Regions from separate parts of the Maritalea sp. S77 genome, predicted to be linked through region 2. Evidence: riboswitches for the same ligand, from Rfam matches in the RefSeq annotation. Region 2 holds a riboswitch; the other holds the start of a gene.
What was found. Region 2 has a riboswitch for cobalamin ahead of ACP15Y_RS08040 ((2Fe-2S) ferredoxin domain-containing protein). Riboswitches for the same ligand answer to the same signal wherever they lie in the genome.
Positions count from the first base shown of each region.

Region 1: linked by a shared signal. The riboswitch ahead of cobW (cobalamin biosynthesis protein CobW) and the one ahead of ACP15Y_RS08040 ((2Fe-2S) ferredoxin domain-containing protein) in region 2 are both predicted to bind cobalamin.

Region 1 covers NZ_JBNAGG010000001.1:1,532,418-1,543,210, reverse strand. Annotated here, with positions in the region: gene ACP15Y_RS07480 (threonine aldolase family protein) at 1-963, opposite strand, end outside; gene ACP15Y_RS07475 (MarR family winged helix-turn-helix transcriptional regulator) at 992-1,441, opposite strand; gene ACP15Y_RS07470 (TRAP transporter substrate-binding protein) at 1,557-2,573, shown strand; gene ACP15Y_RS07465 (TRAP transporter small permease) at 2,577-3,071, shown strand; gene ACP15Y_RS07460 (TRAP transporter large permease) at 3,068-4,372, shown strand; gene mnmD (tRNA (5-methylaminomethyl-2-thiouridine)(34)-methyltransferase MnmD) at 4,442-5,152, shown strand; cobalamin riboswitch at 5,175-5,390, shown strand; gene cobW (cobalamin biosynthesis protein CobW) at 5,436-6,485, shown strand; gene cobN (cobaltochelatase subunit CobN) at 6,485-10,198, shown strand; gene cobO (cob(I)yrinic acid a,c-diamide adenosyltransferase) at 10,195-10,793, shown strand, end outside.
Region 2 covers NZ_JBNAGG010000002.1:65,191-75,983, forward strand. Annotated here, with positions in the region: gene ACP15Y_RS08005 (MurR/RpiR family transcriptional regulator) at 1-789, shown strand, start outside; gene ACP15Y_RS08010 (TAXI family TRAP transporter solute-binding subunit) at 821-1,789, shown strand; gene ACP15Y_RS08015 (TRAP transporter permease) at 1,931-4,543, shown strand; gene ACP15Y_RS08020 (universal stress protein) at 4,543-4,974, shown strand; gene ACP15Y_RS08025 (ABC transporter ATP-binding protein) at 5,010-5,783, opposite strand; gene ACP15Y_RS08030 (FecCD family ABC transporter permease) at 5,773-6,783, opposite strand; gene ACP15Y_RS08035 (ABC transporter substrate-binding protein) at 6,785-7,726, opposite strand; gene ACP15Y_RS08040 ((2Fe-2S) ferredoxin domain-containing protein) at 7,821-8,567, opposite strand; cobalamin riboswitch at 8,670-8,885, opposite strand; gene ACP15Y_RS08045 (LysR family transcriptional regulator) at 8,950-9,909, opposite strand; gene ACP15Y_RS08050 (ABC transporter permease) at 9,997-10,793, shown strand, end outside.

The DNA of each region.
Region 1 (10,793 bases), on a different contig from region 2:
TTTCCTTGGCCCCAAAGCGTTCATAAGCACGCCTTTTTCTTTGGCCGCGCGCACCAGCTCTGGTGCAGAAATAGTCCCCGACTTGAGGTTAAACACAATGATGTTGGTCTGCACTTTTTGCACATCGATCTCGATGTGCTCACATGTGGCCAATACTTGCGCGAGGGTGCGCGAATGGGTGTGGTCGTCGCTCAACCGCGTCAGATTGTGGGCGAGCGCATATTGCCCAGCGGCAGCGTAATATCCGGTCTGGCGCATAGCGCCACCAAAAATACGTCTTTGCCGCACCGCCTGGTCAATGAAGCGCGCTGAACCTGCTAGGATCGATCCGCCGGGCGCACCGAGTCCCTTGGATAAAGACACCATCACCGCATCAAATGGCGCGGCAAGCTCTTTGATATCAATGCCTGTGGCCACCGCCGCATTCCACAAGCGTGCACCATCCATATAACTGAATATATGGGCGGATTTCGCCATCTCGCAAATCTGCATTGCCGTGTCAGGTGAAAAGACAGTCCCGCTGGCCCGATTGTGCGTTTGCTCAATTTGCACCATCGTCGTTGGCGGATAGATGTGATGGTTCTGCGGTTTGATCGCCGCCTCAAATTGCGCCAAATCGAAATGGCCATCACAGCCAATTTCGGTCATGTGAACGCCTGCATTCGCTGCGCTGCCACCAAGTTCGTGCCAAACCGAATGTGCTTCGCGGGAGACGATAACATCGTCGCCGGGCCGGGTGGCGACACGCAGGGCAACTTGGTTGGCCATGGTGCCCGAAGGCAGCCACAGGGCGCGTGCTTTGCCCAATAGATCAGCGACGAAGTCCAGCAACTCGTTGGTCGCAATGTCCTCGCCATATTGATCATCGCCCACGCGCGCATCCGCCATGGCGGCCAGCATGCCTGCACACGGTTTGGTCACCGTGTCGGAGCGTAAATCAATAATGGCATCGTCATCCTGCACGTTCGATCATCCCCCCTCAAACATGGCGCTAAAGTCGCATCAACTTCACGTCTTCACCCTCGGTCATCTGGTCGATCGCGTTCATAACGATCGTGTAGGTGTCGTCATCCAACTTGCCTGCAAAATGCTCGTTCAGTTCGCGCACCAAAACGTGGCAGGCCTTCATTTTCTCTTGGCCCAGTTCCGTCAGCGCAATGTCGCGATAGCGTTTGTCATCATCAATGCCATTGCGCTCAATCAGGTTGCGCTTTTCCATGTCGCGCAAAAGGCGCGAAACAGCAGGGCGCGCTATGCAAATATATTCCGCCAAGCCGGAAGGCGAGCGCACATCCTCCATGCCAACACCGCGCAACACGCACCACATCAGCCGGGTCACCCCGTGCTCAGAGAGCTGCTTTTCCAGCTTTGCTTCCATAATTCGCGCCAAACGGGTCACTTTAAACCCGACGCGATTATGCAGTGTAAATTCTTCAGCCAATGATTGCCTCCAAAACAAACCAGTTGACTCATCATACCTCATAATCTTTTATGTAGTTAACATGGATAACTACCTATGTTAAGTACTATTGAGAATTCAATTGAGGGGGAGAGAAATGAGAGTTGAATTCAAGAAATTTAGGCAGATCGCTGCAATGGGCATTGCCACATTCGGCGTTATGGCATGCGCGGTTTCGGCTCAATCGGAGGAATTGAAGCTGGCGCACTTTATGCCATCTATGCACCCGATGGACCAAGGGGTGATGACACCACTGGCCGAACAACTTAGCGCGGCGACCGATGGCGAACTGACCATTCGTATCTATCCGTCAGGCGAGTTGGGCAAAGGCCCGGTGCAGCAATATAAACGCGTGGTAACCGGCGTGGCCGATATTGTTTTTGGCATTCCTGAATATACGCCAAACCAATTCAGTAAAACCGCCATGGTGCATATTCCCGGCCTGTTTGCGAGCGGCACTGACGCGACGCACGCGCTTTGGGACAATCTAGAGTTGATCGAAGATGAATATGCCCAAACAAAACTGTTAGGATTGTGGGCAAACAACCCGTCTGTTTTGCTCACGCGGGACAAGCCTGTGCGCTCTGTTGCGGATATGCAGGGCATGAAAATCCGCACCCCAAATCCGGTGATGGCCGAGCTGGTGAAAGCGTGGGGCGGCATTCCCGTTTCCATGCCAACAACTGACACCTACAACGCCATGAACACAGGCGTGATTGACGCCGTGATGATCGGGCCATCAGGCATCCGGTCTTACAAGCTCAATGAAACAGCTAAATATGTCACCACCAACATCCCATCTGCCTTGGATAGTTTCTATCTTTTGATGAACAAATCCAGCTGGGAAAAACTGAGTGACGAACACAAAGCCAAGCTAACTGAGCTGACCGGACGTTATTTGAGCCTGCGCGGCGCGCAAGCTTTCTATGATGCGGGGCAATCAGGCTTGGAACTGGCGCAAGAAAGCGGCGTCGAAGCCATCCAAATTGATGCAGCGGCGGATGCCGAGTTTCGTGAAAAGATGAAGACAACTTTGGATGAATTCATCGACAAAGTTGGCCAACAAAAAGGCGTGGATGCACACGCACTTGTTGATGCTTTGGCTGGCAATTAAGCCATGAGCGAACCACATATGGGGGCGTCAGCGCAGCACAATACTGCCTGGCGTCGCTGGGTTGAAGCGCCGCTGGTGATCTGCGGCGCCACCCTTATCTTCATCTTGATGGGCCTGTCTTTTTCTGACGCTTTGTTGCGGTCGCTGTTCAACAAACCCATCTTTGGCGCAAATGATTATGCGCAGATATTGCTGTCATTCGCCGTCGCAATCAGCTTCCCTTTATGTGTCATGTCGGGGCGCCTGATCGCTATTGATACGATCACAGATATGATGCCGGAGCGGGTGCAAAAAACCTTGGATTGGCTCGTCACCATTATGGGGGTGGTTATCTTGAGCTATCTGGCGTGGCGCGCCTTTTCCAACGCGCTGGAAGCCGCCATGTTCGGCGAAAGCACCCTATTGCTGCAACTGCCGTTCGGCCCATCCTATTATGCGGTCGCAGCAGGTAGTGGCCTCAGCGCGGTGTTGTTGCTGGTGGAAAGGTTTATGCGATGAGCCCCGAGCTTTATGGCGTGTTGGGCTTCGCCGCCCTGTTTGTCTTTCTGGCCATGGGCGCCCCTGTGGCCATCGCGCTCTTGGTGGTTGGTTTTGTCGGCACAATCTTTTTGTCTGGCTTTCAAGCAGCCGCATTCACGCTCAGCGGGCAAGTGTTCGCCACCGTCACCGTTTATGAACTGACCATCATTCCCCTCTTTATCCTGATGGGAAATTTGGCATCGGCAGCAGGCCTAAGTCGAGACTTGTTTGAAGCAGCGCATAAGATGATTGGTCGTTTGCGGGGCGGGTTGGCAGCAGCCACCATTGTGGGGTGCGCTGGCTTTGCCGCACTATCGGGCTCATCCATCGCTTCGGCCATCACCATGGGCAAAGTGGCCTATCCCGAAATGCGGCGGTTTAACTACGGGCCAAAACTAGCGACAGGCGCCATCGCAGCAGGCGGCACTTTGGGCATTTTGATCCCACCGTCCACAGGCTTTGTGATTTATGCGGTGTTGACCGAAGAATCCATCGGCCGCCTGTTTATGGCTGGCGTGCTGCCCGGCATTTTGCTCACCACCATGTTTTTGCTGGCGATTGCGGTGATCACCTTTATTTGGCCGGAAGAGGGGCCGCGCGGACCGCAATTCACCACCAAAGAAAAACTTGCAAGCTTGTTTCGGGCCACTGGCATTGGCGGCATCGTGTTGATCACCATTGGCGGCATTTACACGGGGTTGTTCACTCCGGTCGAAGCGGCGGGCGTCGGCGCATTCTTTGCGTTGGTGATGTTGATCGTTCGGCGCAAATGTACGTGGGCCACGCTTTACGATGTCAGCGCCGAAACGCTTAAAACAACTGGCATGGCGTTTTTCATTCTGGTGGGCGCCAACGTGTTCGCGCCGTTCGTCGCGCTCTCCCATCTGCCCGCCACCATCGCGGCGGCTATGGCTGGGTTGGCATTGGGCACCTATGGCACCTTGGCGCTCATTCTGTTGGGCTATGTGATTTTGGGCATGTTCATTGAAGGGCTTTCCCTCTTGGTGATCACTTTGCCCATCGTGTTCCCGCTGGTGGTCGGGCTGGGTTTCGATCCCATTTGGCTCGGGGTTGTGATGGTGATCGTTTTGGAAATGGGGCTGATCTCACCTCCAGTTGGCGTCAATGTGTTCATTGTGAAAAGCGTGGTGCAAGATGTGAAAATCGAAACCATCTTTGCAGGCATTATGCCCTTCTGGCTCGCCATGATCGCTACTTTGGCGTTGATTGTCATCTTCCCAGAAATAGCGCTAATGCTGCCCAATGCGATGTTTGATTAGCCCTTTTCTTATCGTGCGATAAATCCTAAAACACCCGGTGTTACAGCCGGGTGTTTTGCGGAGAAAAGAATGGCAAAGCCAACATCACCAGATTTGGAATGGCACGAAAATGACATGCCGTTTTCTCCCGAATTTGGCGATCATTTCTATTCCCACGCCGATGGGCGGTTAGAATGTGATTATGTTTTTATCCAATCCAATAATATTCTAGATCGTTGGACGCAGAAGGATCAATTCGCAATCGGCGAACTTGGCTTCGGCACGGGACTAAACTTTCTCGAAACGTGGCGGCAGTGGCGCGAAGTGCGCGGCGAGGGCCAAATACTTCAATTCATCTCATTTGAACTCTACCCCATGACTGCAGACCAAATTGAGCGCGCGCTCCAACCATGGCCCATGTTGGCTGATCTGCGCGACATTATGTTGAGCCATTGGGATCAAATTGCAGTTGGCCATGCGGTGGAAATTGAACCGGGCATTGTGCTTCAGCTCCAAATCGGTGACGTCACTCAAACCTTGCCCAATTGGCAGGGTACAGCAGACGCATGGTATTTGGACGGTTTCGCCCCGGCCAAAAATCCAGCCATGTGGGGTGAAGAGTTGATGCAGGCGCTCGCAGCGCACACGCATCCTAATGGAACGTTTGCCACTTACACGGCCGCAGGATGGGTCCGCCGCAATTTGCAGGCGGCGGGTTTCGAAGTGATCCGCAAAAAGGGTCATGCGGGCAAACGGCAGATGATGTGCGGCACTTTGGGCGGCGCTCAATTGAATGATTGACGCTTCCGGCTGCACATGCAATTCATAAGGTTCACGCGACGGTCTTATGGGTGCAAAAGCACCTCATAAGTGAAAAGGGAACATGGTGAGTTCGACCCAATTCGGGGAACGAATCCAAGGCTGCCCCCGCAACTGTAAGCGATAAGATCGCAACCAATTTGCCACTGAAATTTCGGGAAGGCTGGTTGAGATCGTTCGAATCGCGAGCCAGGAGACCTGCCATCGCCAACATAACTCGAATGCCGTCGGGTGGACGGTGAGGCAAATGCCTCAAGGAGCAAAAATGAAAAAGATTCCAGCAACGGTGATCACCGGTTTTCTTGGCGCGGGCAAAACGACCCTTGTGCGCCATGTGTTGAACAATGCCAAAGGCAAGCGCATTGCGTTGATCATCAATGAATTTGGCGATGTCGGCGTTGACCGTGATGTGCTGCAAGGCTGTGGCGATGAAGCGTGTAGCGAAACCGATATGGTCGAGCTGGCAAATGGCTGCATTTGCTGCACCGTGGCCGAAGATTTTATCCCAACGATCACCGCGCTACTGCAAAGCGACAATCGCCCGGATCACATCGTGATTGAAACCTCCGGCTTGGCGCTGCCACAACCGCTTGTGCGCGCCTTCAATTGGCCAGAGATCAAAGCCGATGTCACCGTCGATGGCGTGGTCACTGTAGCAGATGCGTCGGCTCTCGCAGCGGGCCGTTTTGCGTCGAACGAAGCAGCGGTAGATGCCCAGCGCAAGCAAGACGAAATGCTCGACCATGAGACCCCGTTGGGCGAACTGTTCGAAGATCAATTGATCTGTGCCGATTTGGTGTTGCTCAACAAATCCGACCTTGTGTCAGCAGAAGATTTGGAAAAAGTCGAAGCCGCCATCCGCAAAGAATTGCGTGAGGGCGTGAAGCTGGTGCGCACCCAAAAGGGTGAGATTGATATGGCCGCCTTGCTCGGCATTGAAGCCGAGAGCGAATTGGATATGGATGGGCGTAAGTCTCACCATGAACACCATCATGAGGGTGAAGATCACCATCACGAACATGATGATTTTGACAGCTTCTCCATCCGCCTGCCTGCTGCCGCAGACAAGGTGCAGTTGGGCAATGCGATCAGCAATGTGATCAAGGATTTCGACATTCTGCGCCTCAAAGGCTTCGCTGCGATCAAGGACGCACCGGCACGGCTTTCCGTTCAGGCAGTCGGTCCGCGCGTCGACACCTATTTTGATCGGCCTTGGACCAGCGACGAGAAAAAACAAACCTCGCTGGTGGTGATCGGCCAGTCTCCTCTGGACCGTGCAGCAATTTCAGAACGGCTCGAAAAAGCCTTTTCCTGATGCATTTATTATCAGCCCAAGCTGGGGCCATCCAGCAAGAGGGGGAGGCGATTGACTTAGGCCAATCGCCTGCGCCGCTGCTCATCCTGTCCGCCGCCGATAGCGAACTGGCGGCCTTTGCAGGCGCGGTAGATGCGCAAGGCGCTAACGATGTGCGCCTCGCCAACACCATGCGCTTGAGCCACAATTACTCCATCGACCTCTGGCTCGATGACACGGCGCAACACGCCAAATTGATCGTGGTGCGCGTGCTCGGTGGCCGCGCCTATTGGACCTATGGCGTAGATCAGCTCGCTGCCCTGTGTGCCGATCGCGGCATCGAACTGGCGCTTTTGCCCGGCGATGCCAATCCGGACCCGGATTTGAAAAGCCGCTCGACCATCGATGGCGAGATTTACGAACAACTGCATCAAGCCTTTATCGCGGGCGGCGCACAAAATCTAAGCGCTTTGCTCACTTATCTGCGCCACCGCGCCAAAGGCGAAACAGCAGTATTGCCCACACCGCAACCCGCCCCCAATGCCGCTATCTGGCACGAGCGGCATTTGGTCAGCAATCTCGATGAAATCACCGTCGACCCCGCTGCAAAATATGCCCCCATTATCGCCTATCGCGCCCTGATGGATGGTGGCAATCTGCGCCCCATTGAGCGCATGGCGAGAGCATTGCATAAGGAAGGGCTCACCCCGCTGATCTTGCTGGTGACCAGCTTGAAACAGGCGGAACCCGTGCAGTTTGCCCAAAAGCTGTTCCAACGGTTCGACCCGCAAGTGATCCTAAACGCCACTGGCTTCGCCTTGGGCATCAATGATCTCAGCGAAGAAGACAATCCCTTCGCCCGAACCGATGCGCCGATTCTGCAATTGGTGCAGGCGGGACGCGCTGAAGAGGTGTGGCAGGAAGATATTCAAGGGCTGAATGCCAAAGACTTGGCGATGCAAATTGTGTTGCCGGAGCTAGATGGTCGCGCGGGCAATATCCTGATCGCCCACAAGGCACAAAACATCTGGCACGATGCCAGCGAGTGCCCGCTCTCGGTCAACGAACCCCATATTTCCGGCATCGATGCCGCCGCCAAGCTGGCGAAAAATTGGGGCACCTTGCGACAAAAGCAAGTCGCCGAGCGCAAGGTCGGCATTGTCTTGGCCAACTATCCGATCCGTGATGGCCGCTTGGCCAATGGCGTCGGCTATGACGCCCCGGCCTCAACGTTCAATATTTTGCAGTTTTTGCAAGAGGCGGGATATGCCCTCGATCATTTACCCGAAAGCGGCAATGCACTGATCGAAATGCTGCAAAATGGCCCCACAAATGCCGCCCCAAAACGCGGCACCAGCCAGGCGACTATAACTCTAGAAAATTATAGAAAACTCTATGAAATTCTGCCTGAAACTCTAAAAAATTCTATTGAGGAAAGATGGGGAACTCCAGAAACTGACCCCTTCTTCCGCGACGATCATTTTGAGCTGCCCGCCATCCAATTTGGCCACGCCGCCATCCTGATCCAACCCGCCCGTGGCTATGATCTGGATGAAGAGGCGATCTATCACGATCCCGATCTGGTGCCGCCTCATGGTTACCTCGCTGGCTACTTTTGGCTGAAGCACCAATTCGCAGCGGACGCGCTGATCCATAATGGCAAGCATGGCAATCTGGAATGGCTGCCGGGCAAAGCCGTCGCGCTTTCTGACGAATGTTACCCGCACATGCTGTGGGCGCAACTGCCCCACTTTTACCCCTTCATCGTCAACGATCCGGGCGAGGGGACCCAAGCCAAACGCCGCACCGGCGCGGTGATCATCGACCATTTGACACCGCCGCTCACTCGCGCCGAAACCTATGGCCCGCTCAAAGATCTGGAAGCGCTGGCGGACGAGTTTTACAACGCTTCCGGCATGGATCAACGCCGCATCAAAGACTTGAAGCAGCGTATTTTTGACCTGTGCGCAGACACCGGCCTGGCCGCCGATATGGGGCTGGGTGATGCGCAGGATGACGATGCGTTACAGACCATCGACACCTTTTTGTGCGAACTGAAAGAGGCGCAAATTCGTGATGGACTGCATATACTTGGCCAAGCGCCAGAGGGGCGATTGAAGCACGATCTGCTGGTGGCGCTCACCCGTGTACCGCGCGGCAGCGAGCGCGATCAGGACCACTCCATCATCCGCGCTCTGGCCGATGATTTAGGCCTTGGGTTCGATCCCTTATCGGCCGAGCTGGACAAAGAATGGACCGGCCCGCGTCCGGCAATTTTGCAATCCCAACTGGACGAGACTTGGCGACATACGGGCCATACGGTGGAACGGCTGGAGCAACTGGCGCATGCGCTGGTGGCAGGCGAGGCAGCGCCGGACGAAGACTGGACCGCCACCCGCACCATCCTCCACCATATCCAAACCGATATTGCGCCCAAACTTGACCAGTCCGGCGCATTGGAAAAAGCCAATCTGCTGCGCGGGTTAGACGGTAAATTTGTGCCCCCGGGCCCGTCCGGCGCACCGACGCGCGGGCGGTTGGATGTGCTGCCCACGGGTCGCAATTTCTATTCGCTCGACAACCGCGCGGTGCCCACGCAGACCGCATGGGAACTGGGCGTAAAGTCAGCCGAAAATCTAGTCACCCGCCATTTTCAGGATCATGGGCTTTATCTCAAATCCATCGTTCTGTCGGTGTGGGGCACCGCCAACATGCGCACGGGCGGCGATGATATTGCCCAAGCGCTGGCGCTGATCGGGGCCAAACCGAAATGGGATTTCGGCTCCACCCGCGTCAGCGGTTATGAGATTATCCCGCTGGCCAAAATGAACCGCCCCCGCGTGGATGTCACCCTGCGCATTTCGGGCTTTTTCCGCGATGCCTTCCCGGCGCAGATCGACCTGTTTGACCGCGCCATCCGCGCCATTGGGGCGCTGGATGAGCCGGAAGACATGAACCCGATTGCCGCCCGTATGCGCAGCGATGCGCTGGAGCTGATGCAAAAGGGGCGTGACGAAGACGCTGCCGCGATGGAAGCGGGGTACCGCATCTTTGGCTCTAAACCCGGCAGCTACGGCGCCGGACTGCAAGGCATTATGGATTCAGGCCGCTGGAACGAGCTGGGCGACATTGCCGAAACCTTCCTTAATTGGGGGCAATATGCCTATGGCACCAAAGCCAATGGCACCGTGGCCCGCAGCGCACTGATCAACCGACTGAAAAACATTGATGCCGTGGTGCACAACCAGGACAATCGCGAGCATGACCTCTTGGACAGTGATGATTATTACCAGTTTGAAGGCGGCCTAAGCGCCACCGCCAAACATTTGCAAGGCGAGGCCCCTGCCAATTATCACAATGATCATTCACGCCCGGAGCGCCCGGTGGCCAAAACGCTCGAGGAAGAAATCGCCAAGGTGATGCGTTCCCGCGTGGTGAACCCGAAATGGATCAATGGCGTGATGCGCCATGGCTACAAAGGCGCGTTCGAAATCATCGCCACCACCGATTATATGTACGCCTTTGCCGCCACCACAGGCGCGGTAAAGTCGCACCATTTTGATCTGGCTTTTGAAGCCTTTGTGCTCAATGATGAGGTACGCGATTTTATTCAGGCCAACAATAAATATGGCTATGATGAGTTGATTGATAAATTTAACGAGGCGGCGCGGCGCGGTTTCTGGTCGCCAAAACGCAATTCGGTTTACGCATTTCTCGATGGAGGGAACGGATGAGCAAAAAAACTGATAATATGACAGAAGAAGAATTGAACGCCCGCCACGCGGAAAAAATGAAAAAGAAAAAGGCGGCGCGCGACAAAATCATCGCCACCAAAACCATCGAAAAAGGCCTCACCATCGTCCACACCGGCAAGGGCAAAGGCAAATCCACCGCCGCCTTCGGCATGGTGTTTCGCGCCCTGGGCAACGGCATGAAAGTGGCCGTGGTGCAATTTGTAAAAGGCAAATGGGGCACCGGCGAACGCAATGTGCTCGATAAATTCCCCGATCAAGTGTCCCTCGCCACCATGGGCGAAGGCTTCACCTGGGAAACCCAAGATCGCCAACGCGACATCGACGCCGCCCGCGCCGCGTGGGAACAGGCCAAAACATTCATCATGGACAATGAGCATGACATGGTCCTCTGCGACGAGCTGAACATTGTGCTACGCTATGACTATCTGCCCATCGAAGAAGTGCTGGAAGTCCTTGAGCAAAAACCAGAAATGAAGCACGTGATCATCACCGGCCGAAACGCCAAAGATGAACTTATCGAAGCCGCCGATCTGGTTACCGATATGACGCAAGTGAAGCACCCGTTCCGCTCTGG
Region 2 (10,793 bases):
ATCGTCAAGAATCAAGTTGATACGGCCACGCGCTCCCTCCGGTCGATTTCTGAAGCGAGCGATATTTCCCCTGCGACCTATTCGCGTTTGGCGCGGGCGTTGGGCTTTTCCAATTATGAAGAGTTGCGGGAAATGTTGCGCGGTGCGCTTGGTCGCAGTGTTTCCAACATGACTGACAAGGCCACCCGATTGCAGCAAGACGCTATTGGTGGCGATCAAACACCTTTCTTGAACAGGCAATCTGCGGCTTGCGCGGCCAATATTGGGCAGTTGACGCAAAATATTCCGCAGGACCGTTTGCAGCAGGCGGTGCGTTATTTGAACAATGCGCGCAATGTGCTTTTGCTCGGGTCGCTCAGCTCCACCGGTATTGTGGAATATATGGCTTATTTGGCCAATTATTTTACCGACCATTGGCGCATTGCCGGACGCGCCGGGGCGTCTCTGGGCGCGGAGATATCTGCGCTAAATAAAAACGATGTTTTGTTGGTTGTCACAAAACCACCATTTGCGCGCCGCACCATAGAAGGGGTGCGAGCAGCAGCGCGGATGGGGGCGAAAGTGATTGTGATCACCGACACCCATTCTTGCCCGGTGCTGGCAGAGGCTGACACTGGGTTTATTGTGGCGACGGATAGCCCACAATTTTTCTCATCCTACGCGGCAACCATTGTGTTGATTGAAACAATCATCGGAATGCTTGTGGCGGGATCAGGCAAGGCGGCGAAACAACGAATTTTCGAAGTCGAATGCCTTAATCAACAGTTCGGGGAAACCTGGAGTGCTTAAAACTAGTCTAAACCTTAAAGGGAGGTCTTACATGAATAAGTACCTTAAATCTCTTGCCGTAGCGGCGATCGCAGGTGCAATGGTTGTGCCGACTGCTCAAGCTGAGGAGTTCGTAACCATTGGTACCGGCGGTGTTACCGGCGTTTACTACCCAACAGGTGGTGCGATTTGTCGTTTGGTCAATAAAGGCCGCAAAGATCACGGCATTCGCTGCTCAGTAGAATCTACTGGCGGTTCTGTTTACAACATCAACACCATTCGCGAAGGCGAATTGGAATTTGGTGTGGCACAGTCTGACTGGCAATATCACGCTTATAACGGCACATCACGCTTTGAAGAAGCTGGTCCGTTTGAAGAGTTGCGTGCAGTATTCTCTGTGCACCCTGAGCCTTTCACCGTTGTTGCACGTGCCGATTCAGGCGTAACCAACTTTGACGACCTTAAAGGTAAGCGCGTTAACATTGGTAACCCGGGTTCTGGCCAACGCGGCACGATGGAAGTGTTGATGGATGCGAAAGGCTGGACAACTGGCGATTTCGCTTTGGCAACAGAGTTGAAAGCTGCTGAACAGTCTGCTGCGCTTTGCGACAACCAGATTGATGCGATGGTTTACACCGTTGGTCACCCATCTGGTTCTATCCAAGAAGCAACAACAGCTTGTGATTCAGTATTGGTGAATGTTGATGGCGACGCAGTTGAAAAATTGATCGCTGACAACTCATTCTACCGTACAGCAACCATTCCTGGTGGCATGTATCGTGGCAACGATGCAGACACTTCAACATTTGGTGTTGGTGCGACTTTCGTAACATCAACAGCTGTGTCTGAAGACGCTGTTTATGCGGTTGTAAGCTCAGTTTTCGAAAACTTTGAAGACTTCAAACAATTGCACCCTGCCTTTGCAAATCTTGATCCAAAAGAGATGGCAACAGCAGGTCTTTCAGCTCCATTGCATGATGGCGCCGCGAAATATTATCGCGAACAAGGCTGGATTGAATAAGCCAGACTTATCAACAGACGGGCAGGGGCCAATTTGCGCCCCTGTCCTTTTTTGCGGCATAGTTAAATGCTGCGCTTGGGGATTGCGCGTTTTGCCCAGCTTTTTTCGAGCTTGGCCTTAAGTTTTTCGAAGGGGGAGATAATGGTCAAAAATTCAGGTAATGGCAGCGGGCTGAGCGAAGCCGAGCTGCAGGATTTGGTGGCGTCGAGCGACGCAGGGTCGCGAAATCCGGAAGGTGCGGTTGGCTTGTTTTTGGCAGCTGTTGCATTGGTCTGGTCGATCTATCAGGTGACGCTGGCTTCTCCGCTTTCCAACTATATTTTACCCAGTGATTTGATTAATAACTCACGCCAATTGCATTTGGCGTTTGCTTTGTTTTTGGCCTTTATGGCTTATCCGGCGCTTAAATCGAGCCCCCGCCACAAAATTCCAGTGCAGGACTGGGTTTTGGGCATATTAGGGGCGCTGATCGCGCTTTATGGTTTCTTTTTCTACGACAAGATTGTCGCCGCCGGCGGGCTGGCTGACGATACGGACAAGTGGGTTGCCCTTGTTGGTATTTTGATCTTGTTTGAGGGCACGCGACGGGCGCTTGGGCCCGCGATGGCGATTATCGCCACCATCTTCATGCTTTATGTATTCTTCGGCTCATCTGATTGGGTGCCCGAAGTGATGCGCTGGAAAGGGGCATCGCTGAAAAAAGCAATGAGCCATATGTGGATCACCTCCGAAGGTGTGTTTGGCATTGCCTTGGGCGTATCGACGAAGTTCGTGTTCTTGTTTGTGTTGTTCGGCGCGCTATTGGATAAGGCTGGCGCGGGCAATTATTTCATCAAAATGGCCTTTGGCGCATTGGGTCACCTCAAAGGCGGCCCGGCGAAAGCGGCGGTTGTCGGTTCTGCGGCGACAGGTTTGATCTCAGGTTCATCCATCGCCAATGTGGTGACCACGGGTACGTTCACCATTCCTTTGATGAAGCGCGTTGGTTTCTCCAGCGAGCAAGCCGGTTCGGTTGAAGTAGCGTCATCAGTGAACGGGCAAATCATGCCTCCGGTTATGGGCGCTGCTGCCTTTTTGATGGTGGAATATGTGGGCATTTCCTATGTGGAAGTGATTACCCATGCCTTCTTGCCAGCGGCAATCTCTTACATTGCGTTGGTTTACATCGTTCACCTCGAAGCGGTGAAACGCAACATGCCGACTTTGGGCAATAAAGTAGTTTCTGTTGGCCGCACTATTGGTGGCATGGCTGCGTTCTTCGCGGGCTTTGCAGCGCTTTGTTATGGTGTGCAATATCCGGTGCGCTGGGTGACAGCTTTGGTGCCTGAAAACTCAGGCTGGATTTTGGCTCTTATGCTGTTCCTTGCCTATGTGGCATTGGTTTGGCTGGCGTCAAAAACAGATGATCTGGAACCAGATGATCCAAATGCAGAAGTTGTAGAACTGCCTGAAATTGCGGAGATCTATAAAGCTGGCCTCTATTATCTGTTGCCGATTGTTGTGCTGGTTTACTTCTTGATGATCGAGCAAAAATCACCGGGCCTTTCTGCCTTTTGGGCAACCTCACTATTGTTCGTTATTTTGCTGACGCAGCGGCCGTTGAAAGCCATGTTCCGCAATGCGGGCGATTATGGTGAGAAGGTCAAATTGGGCGTCATGGACCTGGTTGCTGGTTTGATCGAAGGCGCGCGCAATATGATCGGCATCGGTCTGGCAACAGCGACTGCGGGCATCATTGTTGGCACCGTGACGCTGACCGGTATTGGCCAAGTGATGGCTGATTTGGTTGAGCTGATCTCCGGCGGCAATCTGATCTTGATGTTGGTCTTTGTAGGTTTGCTATCGCTTATCCTCGGGATGGGCTTGCCGACCACCGCGAACTATATTGTGGTGTCCAGCTTGATGGCTGGCGTAGTTGTTGAGCTGGGTGCGCAATCTGGTTTGATTGTGCCTTTGATCGCCGTCCACTTATTTGTGTTCTATTTCGGGATCATGGCGGACGTGACGCCCCCGGTGGGGCTGGCCAGTTTTGCAGCTGCGGCTGTTTCGGGTGGCGATGCCATCCGCACGGGCTTCATCGCGTTCTTCTATTCATTGCGGACAGTGGCACTGCCCTTCTTCTTCATCTTCAACACAGATCTGTTGTTGATCGATGTGACATGGTGGCAGGGCATAATCGTCTTTGTGGTGGCGACCATAGCCATATTGGTCTTCACCGCGGGTACCATGGGCTGGTTCCTCACTAAGAGCCGGATTTGGGAAAGCCTTGCATTGATCTTGATTGCCTTTGCATTGTTCCGCCCCGATTTCATTATGGATCAAATCCAACCTCCTTATCGCGATGTGGCACCTGCTGCCTTTAGCGAAACAGTGGGTTCTGTTGATGCGGATAAAGAAATGCGGATTGTGGTGAGCGGCCCAGACTTTGATACGGGCGAGCCGAAAGAACGCACGCTGGTGTTGACCTTCACTGAAGGGGCAACCGCTGATGAGCGCCTTGATGCACTTGGATTGGCGTTCATGGAAGATGGCGACAATTTGCTGATGGAAGAACCGTTCCCCGGCACACCATATTTTGACAAGATGAGCGACTTTGATTTCTATGGCGATCAACCTGTGACGCTTAAGGAAGCGAAAGTGCGCGTGCAACAATTGCCGCAAGAATTGATGTTTATCCCAACATTTATTCTCTTGGCGTTTGTCGCATTCTTGCAATCACGTCGTGCAAAATCGTTGAGGGAGGCGAATGCATAATGAGTAAATCAGTCCTTTGTGCGGTCGACATAAATCGGCCCAAAGACGAAAAACACATTTTGGAAGAAGCTTTCCGTTTGGCAAAGATGGATAATGCGCGCCTTGATGTGATTACAGTGGTGCCCGACTATGGCATGAGTGTTGTGGGCAGCTATTTTGATGCTGACCACACCAAGAAGGTCAAAGAAGCCGTGCACAATCATTTGATTGAAGTCACTGAGAGTGTCGTGGGGGCGGAAGCCAATAAAGAGGTGCGGCATATCGTTTCTGTTGGCAATGCGTATGAAGAGATTTTGCGCACGGCCAATAAAGCGGGCACAGACCTCATCGTGATCGGCGCACACAAGCCCGATTTCCGCGACTTTTTGTTGGGGCCAAATGCGGCGCGCGTAGTGCGCCACTCTACCTGTTCAGTTTATGTGGTGCGCTAGCATTAGCGGTTCTTTGTAGGCTGAACAGTTTGCGCTTAAACTACGGGCGCGTTTATTGCGATGGCACTATCGGCAAACCGGGCGTTGACGCGGTAGACGCGCTCTAATCGTTCGGGCGAAAGCACTGTCGCTAGCGAGCCAGTTGCGACCATTTTTGCTTCATGCATCAACACTGCATTGTCGCAATAGCGGGCAGCGAGATTGATGTCATGAAATGACGCGATGACAGTTTTGCCTTTGGCCTTAATGTGATCCAGCAGACGTATTTGGAAATAGATATCCAAATGGTTGTTGGGCTCGTCTAGCAAATAGATATCAGGATCGAGCGCCAGCACTTGCGCGAAAAATAGTCGCTGTTGCTCGCCACCAGAAAGATAGCCGGCATTCTCTTCACGACGGTCCCACAGTTCAACCAACTCAAGGGCGTCTTGAACGCGTTTCCGCTCGTCTGATTTGGGGCAATTTAGTGGGAAAAGCCCAAGGGCGACAACCTGCTCAATGGTGAGCCCGGCCAGTTGCGCTTTTTCTTGCAGCACGGTGCCCACCTTTGCGGCAAATGCTCTGCGGCTCCAGCTTTCCAGTGGCGCGCCAAAAGCAGAAATGCTGCCGCTTGACGGTTTTTTCTCACGATAGAGCAAACGCAATAGTGATGATTTGCCCGCCCCGTTTGGCCCTAGAAGGCCTAAGAAGCTGCCGGTGGGCACATCAAATGTGCACTCTTCCACCAAAGGTTTGCCGCCGATCTCAAAGCCAACGCGATTGAGCGAGAGTACATTGGTGGCAGCGGTGATATTGGCTTTATGCAACATGACGTGTTTGCCTCAGAATAAAGATAAATGGCGGCGTGGCGAATAGGGCTAGCAGGACGGCAAGTGGCAATTCACTCGGCGCGAGTAGCGTGCGACACAGCAAATCTGTGAAGGTGAGGATAAACGCCCCTAGCAGCATCGCCAAGGGCAGAAGCTTTTTGTGCGCTGAACCGCAAAGCTGCCGCGCCAAATGCGGCACGATAAGGCCAACAAAGCCGACAATGCCCATGATGGAAACGCTTAAGCCGGTCAAAAGTGCCGTGGCCAGAAAGATGGCGAGCTTCAGCGGAGAGGTGGCCACGCCCAAGGAAGTGGCGCGGGCATCGCCCATAAGCAAGGCATCAAGCTGTTTGTGTTGCGTCATCGCTATCGCTGCGATGATGGCGGTGGCGATGGCGATCAGCGGCAGTTCATTCCAGCTGGTGCCTGCGGCTGATCCCATTAGCCAATTTAGAGCTGTTTTTGTGGCGTTGGGTTCTGAGATGTGCAGCAAGAACGCGGTGAAGGATTGAAACAGCAAAGAGACAGCGACACCCGCCAAGATCACCAGCAGGCGATCCATGGGCCGTTCACGGTTATAGGCCATCAAAAGGGTGAAGCCGAAGGCGGCTGCTGCACCGAGAAAGGCGATTAGGGGCAGGCCGAACGCCGCAACTATACCTGCAGGCAACCAGATAATGGCGGCAACTGCCGCGGCCGAGGCACCGGAGGATAGGCCCAATAAATAGGGATCGGCGAGGGGATTGCGCAACGCGGTTTGAATAAGCGCGCCGCTCAAAGATAGGGCAGCCCCCACCAAAGCGCATGCGAGTACGCGTGGCATACGCCACTCCCAAATGATGGCGGTGAGGCTGGATTTCGCGTCTGGTGTGCGCAGCAGCACGGCTAATTTTTCTTGCCACGGAATTGGCGCGGTGCCCCAAAATACGCCAGCGATCAGCATCGCGATTAAAGCGATGCTGGCGCCGATGGTCAGTAGAGGGTAACGCGCCGCAAACATTTTACTGGTCCAGATCTGCGATTTGTTGCGCTAGATTTTCCACGCCATCAGTGAAGCGCATGCCCAGCACTGTTTGTGAAAATGGAATGATCAGGAAACGCTCATTCTTCACAGCATCCAAATCTGAAAGCACTGGATCGTTTTTCAACTTCTCTATTTTTTCGGCCGCGGTGGACCATACGGCATCGTTGATCACAATGAGTTCTGGATCATGTTGCACAACATGTTCCCAACCCACATTGACCCAACGGCCCTCAATGTCTTCAGTTATGCTTTTTAGCCCCAAAATTCTCATCAAAAGGGCAGGCCCACCGCAACAGCCAGCCGTGTAAACGGGGTCGGCATCACTGTCATAAAAGAATGCCGAACGACCCGCGCCTGGATTCAGGGTTTGAACCTTTTCAATGCGGGCTGATGTCTCCGCAATAAGTTTTGCAGCACGGTCCTCAACACCGAAAATTTTGCCGATGACTTCAATATCTTTGAGGATAGGTGCGGTCGTCACAGGGACATTTTTGGGATTATATTGATCGCAGGAGGCATTTACCAAATAGGTGGCGACGCCGCGTTCGTTCCACTCTTCCTGCGTGCCGACATTTTTTTCGGCAAAAGCCGAAACAAAGCCCGCAAAAAGAAAATCAGGTTCTTCAATAAGCACCACTTCTTTGGCTGGGTATTTGTCTGAGATAACGGGTACTTTTTGATATGCGGCCTGCCATTGTGCTGGAATCTCATCTTCCAAATAGGCGGTGCCTGCCATTTGATCTTCCAACCCGAGCGCCAGCATCACTTCGGTGGCCTGCTGGTTAAGGGTGATGGCACGTGTGGGCGCTTTTTCAATAGTGACGGGCACGCCACAGCTTTCATATTCAATTGTTTCGGCAAATGCTGGCAATGCCAAAAGTGTGGAGATGACGGCGGAAAGTGCAATTTGTTTGATCATAACTCTGTCTTTAATTTGATTTATTGTAATGTTATTACATTACGTATTGTTTGTTCGGCAAGTGTGAAGTGCCTGTTATTTTTTGAGCTCGAATTCACTCGTCGGCATGCAGCATTACTTTCTCGGGCAACGGTTCGGCCGGTGTCGGTGCGAACGGGAGGCGCAATGGTGAGTTGCGCTGATGGATCAGCACATCATCGACAAAGCGAGCAACTTCTTGTTCCGAGTTGAGCTGATACCAATCTCCCTTGGGATAGTGGACGACCACGGGGCCATTGTTGCAGGGGAACAGGCAGCCCGTTGTGGCAATCAGGCATTTTGAGCTGAGGCCCGCTTGCTGCACTGCAGCTTTTAGCGGATCGAGCAGCCCAAAACTGCCACGCATATGGCAGCGTGGGCCAGTGCACACCAGTAAATGATGTTCATAGGCAGGCGGCTCATCCCAACCTTTGCCATTCATGCCATCAATTTTCGGCGCAATGGGATCGGCACGATAGGGGCGGTTGGCCACCAGTTTCAGCAATTCCTGATCTTCATCAAGATCGGCTGCCATGGCCAATTCGACTTGATCCGCTGGCTGGCGCGTGAGCCAGTCTGCCGCTGCGTTGGGCACCCATTTGCGCAGACTTTGCGAAAACGGAATGCCAATAGGGCGCAGCATGATGCGTGTCGCGCCGTCCGCCAATGCACGATCCAGCGCATTGAACATATGGTCACCTTGGTGCTCAAGGCGCACCACTTCGCACGGCGTATCATTCGCCGCCTTTAAAGTTTCTGCTAATGCCGCAAATTTGCGGTTTGATACGTAACTTGCACTAACTAGGAAGATTTCAAATTGCATTGTCCGCTCCCTAGGGTGGGTACGGCACAGCAATTTTGAATTGGCCCAATGGCCATAAGGATATTCATCGCTACTCCTTACCGGGACACCCCGCCCGATGATGGTTGACATTATGCGATGGCAGGTCTCCTGACTTGCGGGTCGTTGCGATGTCTGAACCTTCCCGGCGCTTGGCCAGTGGTGACTTCAGATCGCTATCCGCTCACAGTTGCGGGGGCAGCTATGGACTTGATCCCCTGTTTGGGTCGATCGCACCATATTCCCTTTTCATCCAGTTTGTCGTTAGAACGCCCTGGAACCATCTGTCTTCTAATAAGAAGCAGCAGGCCGAATTTGTCAATCCACTTTGGCGAGTAGCGGCTAAGGCGTTGATAAGTTTAGACTATCCGCCGAAGATGCGATCTTCGAGCGGGATCGACTCTATGCGTTCGGACAACTCAGTCAGCAATAGTTGCTCGGCACGATTGAGCTTTGTTGCTGGGTTGGTGACCACATAAACGTCGATTTCTGGCGGGTCCTGATAGGGCGGTAGGCGGTGCAAATAACCCATTTCAACGTCGCGCTTGGCCACGTGAACGGGCAGGGGGCCAATGCCCAAACCCGAGAGAATCATGCGTCGCACTTCTTCCAAATTGGCGGAGGAGCCAACAATTGCATCCTGCGGCGCGGCTTTTGCCCGCAACAAAGTGACAGGGCGCAGCACATCGGACAATTGGTCGGTGGTGAACGAAACCCAATTGTTGCCCGCCAAATCATTTGTGGTGAGGTCGGGTTTGCCAAATAGAGGATGTTTGGGGCCGCAATACAGGCCAAAATGTTCGCGGAACATATGTTGGTAATGCAGCTTTGGGTGCTTGTGATAAACAAGGCAAATGCCGAAGCTGGCTTGACGCGAGACCACCTGTTCGATCACGTCATGGCTTGGGCCAACAATAATTTCCACTGTGGCTTTGGGGTGTTGGATATGAAAATCCCCCAAGATATCATCGAAAAACGGGCACAAAACATGGCTGGCCATGGCTATTTTGACATGGCCTTGTACGGTTTCAGTGATATCGCGCATCAAGGTCGAGAGGCGGAGGATTGATCCGTTGATATCCACAGCCTCGCGATATAGCTGTTGTCCGGCATCGGTGACGCGAAATTTGCCCGGCCCACGTTCGATCAATTGCCGCCCCAAGGTTTCTTCCAACCGTTTGAGCGCCGACGAAACACTGGGTTGTTGTAGGCCCAGCTTGGATGCCGCCAGTGTAATTGAGCGCGCATCGACCAGCACCACGAACATGCGCAGCAGGTTCCAATCCAAGTGTCTTGCAAGGTTTTCGGCGTCTCGATCCATCATTATAGATTAAATCAATAATCGGAATTGTAAATATCTATTTGATTTATGATTGAGTATGTCCAAACCTTACCCCATCGGAGGAGTTTAATGGCAACAATTGAGCAAAGTGAAAAGAGGGCCCCATGGGTGCTGCTCTCCCCAGCGCTGGTGACCATTGCTCTTTTGCTGGTGGTGCCGATCATGTTCATCGTGGTCTATTCATTTTGGTTGCGCACTTCGGTTGGGGGCGTTGAAGCGGCGTTCTCATTTGCAAATTGGCGCGATGCGCTCACCGATCGCTTTTATCTCGACATTTTGATCAGTACCGTGCGGATCGCCGCCATCACCACTATTGTGTGTGCGATTGTTGGCTATCCAGTTGCCTATTTTGTGGCGCGGGCCCGCGGTGTGAATCGTGGGTTCCTACTGTTGCTTTTGATGCTGCCTTTCTGGGTCAGCTATATTATCCGCACCATGAGCTGGATAAATATTTTGGGCGTGTCTGGTGCGCTCAATTCGCTTTTGCTGGCAATTGGTGTGATCGATGAGCCGATCCAAATGCTCTATAACGAAACGACCGTCATTTTGGGTTTGGTGCATTTTTTGCTGCCCTTCATGATCCTTAACACATATGTGAGCCTCGATGGGATTGATCGCGCGTTGGAAGATGCGGCGAACTCTCTTGGGGCGAACCCCATGCAAACATTTTGGGAAGTTACGCTTCCGCTCTCAGTTCCAGGTTTGGCAGCCGGTTCAGTGTTGTGCTTTGTGCTTGGCGCAGGCACCTATATCACCCCGGTTATACTTGGCGGTCCCACCGATGCCATGTTTGCCAACCTGGTCTTTGAAGCCATCATTACGCAGCTCGACTGGCCGCTTGGCGCAGTTCTTTCCTTGATGCTGCT